Linked DNA regions of Roseateles amylovorans. The protein of the gene in region 1 interacts with the protein of each later gene in a pairwise test. Links are inferred from orthologs where the notes say so. Each region holds a gene or a part of one and is shown on either strand. Other genes may lie near its edges. The genes, in order: N4261_RS13425 and kdsB.

The links.
Region 2: the proteins of N4261_RS13425 (region 1) and kdsB interact in binary tests that used the Escherichia coli proteins (3 or more experiments, as listed by UniProt). The link is inferred for Roseateles amylovorans from one-to-one orthologs.

The regions. Positions count from the first base shown.
Region 1 is NZ_CP104562.2:3,217,119-3,220,278, reverse strand. Bases 205-3,052 are described here. They hold N4261_RS13425 (TetR/AcrR family transcriptional regulator), read left to right. Parts: upstream 205-1,252; coding sequence 1,253-1,852; downstream 1,853-3,052. Other genes in these bases: N4261_RS13420 (AI-2E family transporter), read left to right, coding at 2,029-3,052; N4261_RS13430 (histidine phosphatase family protein), read left to right, coding at 543-1,157; N4261_RS13435 (class I fructose-bisphosphate aldolase), read left to right, coding at 205-372. Also shown: more of N4261_RS13435, read left to right, coding at 1-204; more of N4261_RS13420, read left to right, coding at 3,053-3,160. UniProt on the Escherichia coli protein: Involved in response to both electrophiles and reactive chlorine species (RCS). Represses the transcription of the nemRA-gloA operon by binding to the NemR box.
Region 2 is NZ_CP104562.2:2,150,683-2,153,993, reverse strand. Bases 237-3,235 are described here. They hold kdsB (3-deoxy-manno-octulosonate cytidylyltransferase), read left to right. Parts: upstream 237-1,353; coding sequence 1,354-2,118; downstream 2,119-3,235. Other genes in these bases: N4261_RS09195 (3-hydroxyacyl-CoA dehydrogenase), read left to right, coding at 3,128-3,235; adk (adenylate kinase), read left to right, coding at 2,304-2,957; N4261_RS09210 (Trm112 family protein), read left to right, coding at 1,154-1,357; lpxK (tetraacyldisaccharide 4'-kinase), read left to right, coding at 237-1,164. Outside these bases: N4261_RS09220 (ExbD/TolR family protein), read left to right, coding at 1-118; more of lpxK, read left to right, coding at 115-236; more of N4261_RS09195, read left to right, coding at 3,236-3,311. UniProt on the Escherichia coli protein: Activates KDO (a required 8-carbon sugar) for incorporation into bacterial lipopolysaccharide in Gram-negative bacteria.

The DNA.
Region 1 (3,160 bases):
ACGCTGGACTGCCTGCTGCGCGTGGTGCCGGCGGCGGTGGCCGGCGTGGCCTTTCTTTCCGGCGGGCAATCGCCACTGCTGGCGACCGAGCGCCTGAATGCCCTGCACCGCCACCTCAAGCCGCCATGGCCCAGCACGATGGGGGCGCCGATCAGCCACATCGCGCCGTGGCCGCTGACGTTTTCCTTCGGACGCGCGCTGCAGGAGCCGGCGATGCAACGGTGGGCCGGTGACGACGCCCATCGTGTCGATGCCCAGGCCGCCTTGCTGCATCGGGCGCGGTGCAACGGCGCGGCGGCACTCGGGCGGTACCAGCCTGCCATGGAGGCGGACGGGCTTCCGGCCGCCGGCCCCGCCTCCTGGCGCACCTGACGGCTTGCCGGCCAACGAGGTCACCCCGCAGGCCAGCCACTCGATCGCTTCAGGCCGCGATGCGGTTCATCGGCGCCGCCGGCCTGGCGCGCGCGAGCGCCAACGCAGCAGACCCGCCCAGCCGCGTTCGCCGCCCCAGCGCCCGCCCCGGCGAGAATCGGCCACCCCGAATGAGGACCTCCGACATGGACATCTGCCTGGTGCGACACGGCGAAACCGATTGGTCCTTGACCGGCCAGCACACCGGAATCACCGATCTGGGCCTCACCCACCACGGCCAGGCGCAGGCCCGGCGGTTGGCGCCGCGGCTTCGCCAACTGGGCATCGACCATGTGCGGGTGAGTCCGCGCCTGCGTGCGCAGCAGACCTGCGCGCTGGCCGGCTTCGCGGATCGCAGCGAGATCGATCCCGATCTGGCCGAATGGGACTATGGCGCTTACGAAGGCCGACGCACCGTCGACATCCTCCGCGAGGTGCCGGACTGGGACATCTGGCGAGACGGCTGCCCGGGCGGCGAAACGCCGGAGGCGGTGCAGCATCGAATCGATCGCCTGTTGCTCCGACTGGCGCGGTTGAGCGGCCGGGTAGCCCTGTTTGCGCATGGGCAGCTCGGTGCGGCCCTGGCGGCGCGATGGATCGGGCTGCCGGTGAGCGCCGGTCAGCATTTCAGTCTGCAGACCGCGTCGGTGAGCCTGCTGGGCGTGGATCCGCGCCGACCAGACCGCAGACGGATTGACCTCTGGAATGAAGCTCCGCCCGCCGAAGGCAAGGACGGCGCGGCGTGATCGTGCAGGCTGATCGCGCAGCAAGAGCGCGCACAGAAGCCGTGCGGGAAGATGCTATCTAGACGACTGGTCTAATTAACGCCTATACTCCGCCCATGGTTGCAACAAACGATTCCTTCGACGTCCGGGACAACATCCTCGCGGTGGGTCAGCGGATCATGGCTGGCAAGGGCTTTTCGGGTGTGGGGATCAATGAGATCCTGAGCGAAGCCGGCGTGCCCAAAGGTTCCTTCTATCACTACTTCAAATCGAAGGACGCCTTCGGCGAAGCGCTGCTGGCGCGCTATTTCGAGACCTATCTGGCGGAAATCGATCAGATCATGAGCCAGCCCGGGCTCACCATGGCCCAGCGGCTGATGAACTATTTCGATTCCTGGCAGCAGAACCAGTCGTTCTCGGAATGTCAGGGCAAGTGCCTGGCGGTCAAGCTCGGGGCCGAAGTGGCGGACCTGTCCGAATCGATGCGGCTGGCCATGAAGCACGGCACCGACCAGATCATCACGCGGCTGGCCTATGCGGTGGAAGCCGGTGTGGCGGAAGGCTCGCTGAAGGTGGATGCGCCGGCGGCCGTGGTGGCGGAGAACCTCTACCAGCTCTGGCTGGGTGCGAGCGTGATGGTCAAGATCGTGCGTCAGACCGGCCCGTTCGACGCGGCCATGGCCGCCAGCCGCCAGGTGCTGCATCTGGTGTCCTGAGCCGACGCCCGGGAGGGCGACGCCGCGCTCGACAGCGCCCAACACCTGAGCCTCTGACGGTCGGGGCCGACCGGCGTCCTGACTTCGCCGCCACACTCCGGGCGCTCCTCAACCCGCCGCTCGCCCGGCTCGGACATACTCGCGCTCCATCCGCCGTGGCGTTTTGAGCGATGACCGTGTCCGCCTCCTCCCTCTCTCCCCTTGCCTCCAAGTTCCTCATCGGCGTGGCCGTGCTGGGCCTGCTGTATCTGGCCCGTGACGTACTGGAACCGGTGACCCTGGCCGCCACGCTGGCCTTTGTGCTGGCGCCGGTGGTGCGCCGCTTCCGTGGCCTCGGATTGGGGCAGGCGCCGGCGGCGATGGCCGCCTTGACCGTGGCGGGGCTGCTGATGACCGGATTGGCCATGGTGCTGGTGGCGCAGTTGGGGGCGATGTCCCGCGAGCTGCCGGCCTACGAGTCCAATGTGCGCGAGAAGATCGTGGTGCTGCGCAAGTTCACCGTCGACCAGTTGCGCGAAGCCCAGGGCCGCGCGGGACGGATGGTCGGCGACCTGGCTCCGGGTGGCAGCGTGTCGCCCTCGGCGGAGATGACGGCCGACCGCGCCGTGGGCCCGCAGCAGGAGAGCAATCCGAACGCCACCGGGCGACCCGGCCCCACCGACGACAGCGTCGAGGTGCTGCGCCAACTGGTCGCGACGCTCTGGGGACCGGTGGGCACGGTCGGCATCGTCGTGTTGGTCCTGATTTTTGCCTTGCTGGAACAGGATGCGCTGCGCGACCGCCTGATCCGCCTGCTCGGCGGCACCGATGTGCGGGCGGCCACCAGCGCGGTCAACGATGCGGGGCAGCGGCTGTCGCGCTATTTTGTTTCCCAGTTCTCGGTGAACCTGGGCGTGGCCGTGGTGATCGGCGCCCTGCTGGCCTTGCTGGGCGTGCCGCATGCAGCGGTCTGGGCGGTGCTGGCCGGCCTGCTGCGCTTCATTCCCTATGTGGGCTTCCCGGCAGCGGCGGTCTGCGCTTGTCTGATGGCGGCCGCGATGTCGCCCGGCTGGGACCTGGTGTGGTCGACGGGTCTCGTGTTTCTGGGCGTGGAGCTGCTGGTGGCGCATGTGATCGAGCCGCAGCTGTACGGCCATGCCACCGGCCTGTCGCCGTTTTCGGTGGTGGTCTCGGCGATTTTCTGGAGCGCGCTGTGGGGGCCGGTGGGGCTGCTGTTGTCCACGCCGCTGACGCTGTGTTTGGTGGTGGCGGGACGGCATGTCCCCGCCCTCGCCTTCCTCGACATCCTGCTGGGCGACGCGCCGGCGC
Region 2 (3,311 bases), 1.1 Mb from region 1 along the record:
CGTGATCATTTCCGCCGATGCGGCCACGCCGCACCAGGCGGTGGTGAACGTGATGGATGCGGCGCGCCGCGCCAACCTGCCGCGGCTGACCTTCGCTGCCAATAAACCCCGGGAATGAGCCGGGGGGCACTCGAAGAGCGGCTGCAGCGCGCCTGGCGAGACGACGACCGTCTGGCTCGGGCGCTGCGTCCGCTCTCGCTGCTGCACGGCGGCGTGCTGAAGCTCCGCAGCCTGCTCTATCGACTGAGACTCAAACGGACCGCTTCGCTGCCGGTCCCGGTGATCGTGGTTGGCAACTGGGTCGTCGGCGGCGCCGGCAAGACCCCCACCACCCTGTCACTGCTGGAGTCACTGGCCCGCCTGGGCGTGCGCGCCGGCGTCATCTCCCGAGGCTATGGCCGCGCGGATGACCGCGAGGTGCGCCTCATCCAGGACGGCGACCGCGCCGAAGACGTCGGTGATGAACCTTTGCTGATCGCCCAACGCGGTCGGGTGCCGGTCGCGGTGGGTCGGGACCGCGTTGCCGCGGCGCGGGCGCTGCTGGCGGCCCATCCAGCGCTTCAGGTGCTGGTCTCGGACGACGGCCTGCAGCACTGGCGCCTGCCGCGTCAGCTCAGCATCCTGGTGTTCGACGAGCGTGGCCTGGGCAACGGGCAACTGCTGCCCGCCGGCCCGCTGCGCCAATCGCGCGACCTTCCGCCCACACCCGGCAGCACCGCCCACCAGCTGGTGCTCTACAGCACCGGCCGCCCCAGCACCGCGCTGCCAGGCTTCGTCGGCACACGCCAGTTGGCCGGTGCGGTGGGGTTGGCGGATTGGTGGCGCGGCGAACCGGCGCGGCTGGAACGCCTGCATGCGCTGCGCAACAAACCCCTGATTGCTGCCGCCGGTCTGGCCCGACCGCAACGATTTTTCGACATGCTGGGCGATCAGGGATTGAGCTTTCGCGCGCTGCCCCTGCCCGATCACGCGTCGCTGGACCCCCTGCCCTGGGCCCGCACCGATGAGGTCGTCATCACCGAGAAGGACGCCATCAAGCTCCGTCCCGAGCCGCTGCAAGGCTGCCGGATCTGGGTGGTGGCGCTAGACTTCCGCCCCGAACCTGCTTTTGAGGAAGCGCTTCAGCGAGAGCTGGGGCGACTGCTGCCCGACCATGGACCATAGACTCATCGAGATGCTGGTGTGCCCCGTCTGCAAGGGCCCGCTGGAAGACCGCCGACACGGCCCCGACAGCGCCCTGCCCGCCCGTGAACTGGTGTGTCCCGCGGACCGCCTGGCCTTCCCGGTCCGGGACGGCATCCCCGTGATGCTGGCCACCGAAGCCCGCTCGCTGGATACCGAAGGCGAACAGGCGTGACCGCCTTTCACATCATCGTGCCGGCGCGCCTGGCCTCGACGCGGCTGCCGAACAAGCCGCTGGCAGACATCGCCGGTGCGCCGATGATCGTGCAGGTCGCCCGTCGCGCCGCGCTGGCGGGTGCCGAGCAGGTGGTCGTCGCGACCGATGCCGAGGAAGTTCGGCGCGCCTGCGAAGCGCACGGCGTGCGCGCCGTGATGACGCGTGCGGACCATGCCAGCGGCAGCGATCGGTTGGCGGAGGCCTGCGAGCTGCTCTCCCTGCCCGATGACGCGGTGGTGGTGAATGTGCAGGGCGATGAGCCCCTGATCGCGCCGGGCATGATCCGCGCCTGCGCGGACCTGCTGACGGCGCGTCCGCAGTGCCAGATGGCCACGGTCGCCCACGAGATCGACAGCGACGAAGAGTTCGCGAACCCGAACGTCGTGAAGCTGGTGACGGATGCGCAAGGTCTGGCGCTGTACTTCTCCCGCGCACCGATTCCCTGGTGGCGCGACGCTCCCGGCGGCGGCGCTCGCATCAAGCCGTCCGCGGTGCTGCGGCATGTGGGGCTGTATGCCTACCGCGCCGGTTTTCTGCGCCGCTTCCCCACGCTCAGCGTCAGCCCCCTCGAGCAGATCGAGGCGCTGGAGCAGTTGCGGGTGCTGTGGCACGGCGAGCGCATCGCGGTGCATGTCAGCCCGGAGCGCCCCGGCCCCGGCGTGGACACCCCTGAAGACCTGGCACGCGTGCGCAGCCTGATGGAAGGTGCGGCGGGCTGATCATCCGATTCCAAGCGGCATCCGGTCGATGACAGTCTCTCGCGGCGAGTAGCCCGCGAGGGTTACAGACGGGTTCATTCCCTTGCCGCGTCAGCGGGGCGAAGGCTGGCGCATGCTATTCTCGCCCGCAGTTTTCGAGGGCGCGTCCGCAGACGACGAGCCCTCTCCCTGTATCGAGGAGACCCATGCGACTGATTCTTCTGGGCGCCCCTGGCGCCGGTAAAGGCACCCAGGCGGCCTTCATCTGCCAACAGTTCGGCATTCCCCAAATTTCGACCGGCGACATGCTGCGCGCCGCCGTCAAGGCAGGCACCGAAATGGGCCTCGCGGCCAAGAAGGTGATGGATGCCGGCGGCCTGGTGAGCGACGACATCATCATCGGCCTGGTCAAGGAACGCATCACCCAACCGGACTGCGCCAAGGGTTTCCTGTTCGACGGCTTCCCGCGCACCATCCCACAAGCCGATGCGATGAAGAGCGCCGGCGTGAAGCTGGACTACGTGCTGGAGATCGCCGTGCCTGACGAAGCCATCGTCGAGCGCATGAGCGGCCGCCGCGTGCATCCGGGCTCGGGCCGCAGCTATCACACCAAGTTCAATCCGCCCAAGGTCGAAGGCAAGGACGATGTGACCGGTGAAGATCTGATCCAGCGCGACGACGACAAGGAAGAGACCGTCAAGAAGCGCCTGGAGGTCTATCAGTCGCAGACCCGTCCGCTGGTGGACTACTACTCGAACTGGGCCGCCAGCGGCGATGCCCAGGCACCGCAGTACCGCCGCATCGAAGGCATCGGCTCGGTTGACGAGATCACCTCGCGCGCCCTCGCGGCGCTCGCCTGATCCGCCCAAGCAGCCGCAGCGGTCCGGGTAGCCCAATGCGCCCATACCGATCGATTCCAGCGTGTCGCACGCGGGCCCCGGGTCCGCGTTGATGCGCCATAAGGGCGACCGCAGAGTCGCTCTTTTTTCAACTCGCAATTGACGTTAACGTCAACGGAAGGAGACAAGCCATGGACATCGCCAACAAGGTTTTCATCGTCACCGGCGGCGCCTCGGGCCTGGGAGAAGGCACGGCACGCATGCTGGCCCGCGAGGGCGCGAAGGTCGTGATCGCCGACCTGCAGGTGGAGCGCGGTGAAGCGCTGGCACAGGAACTGGGTGGCGCCTTCGTGAAATGCGACGTGAGCCAGGAGG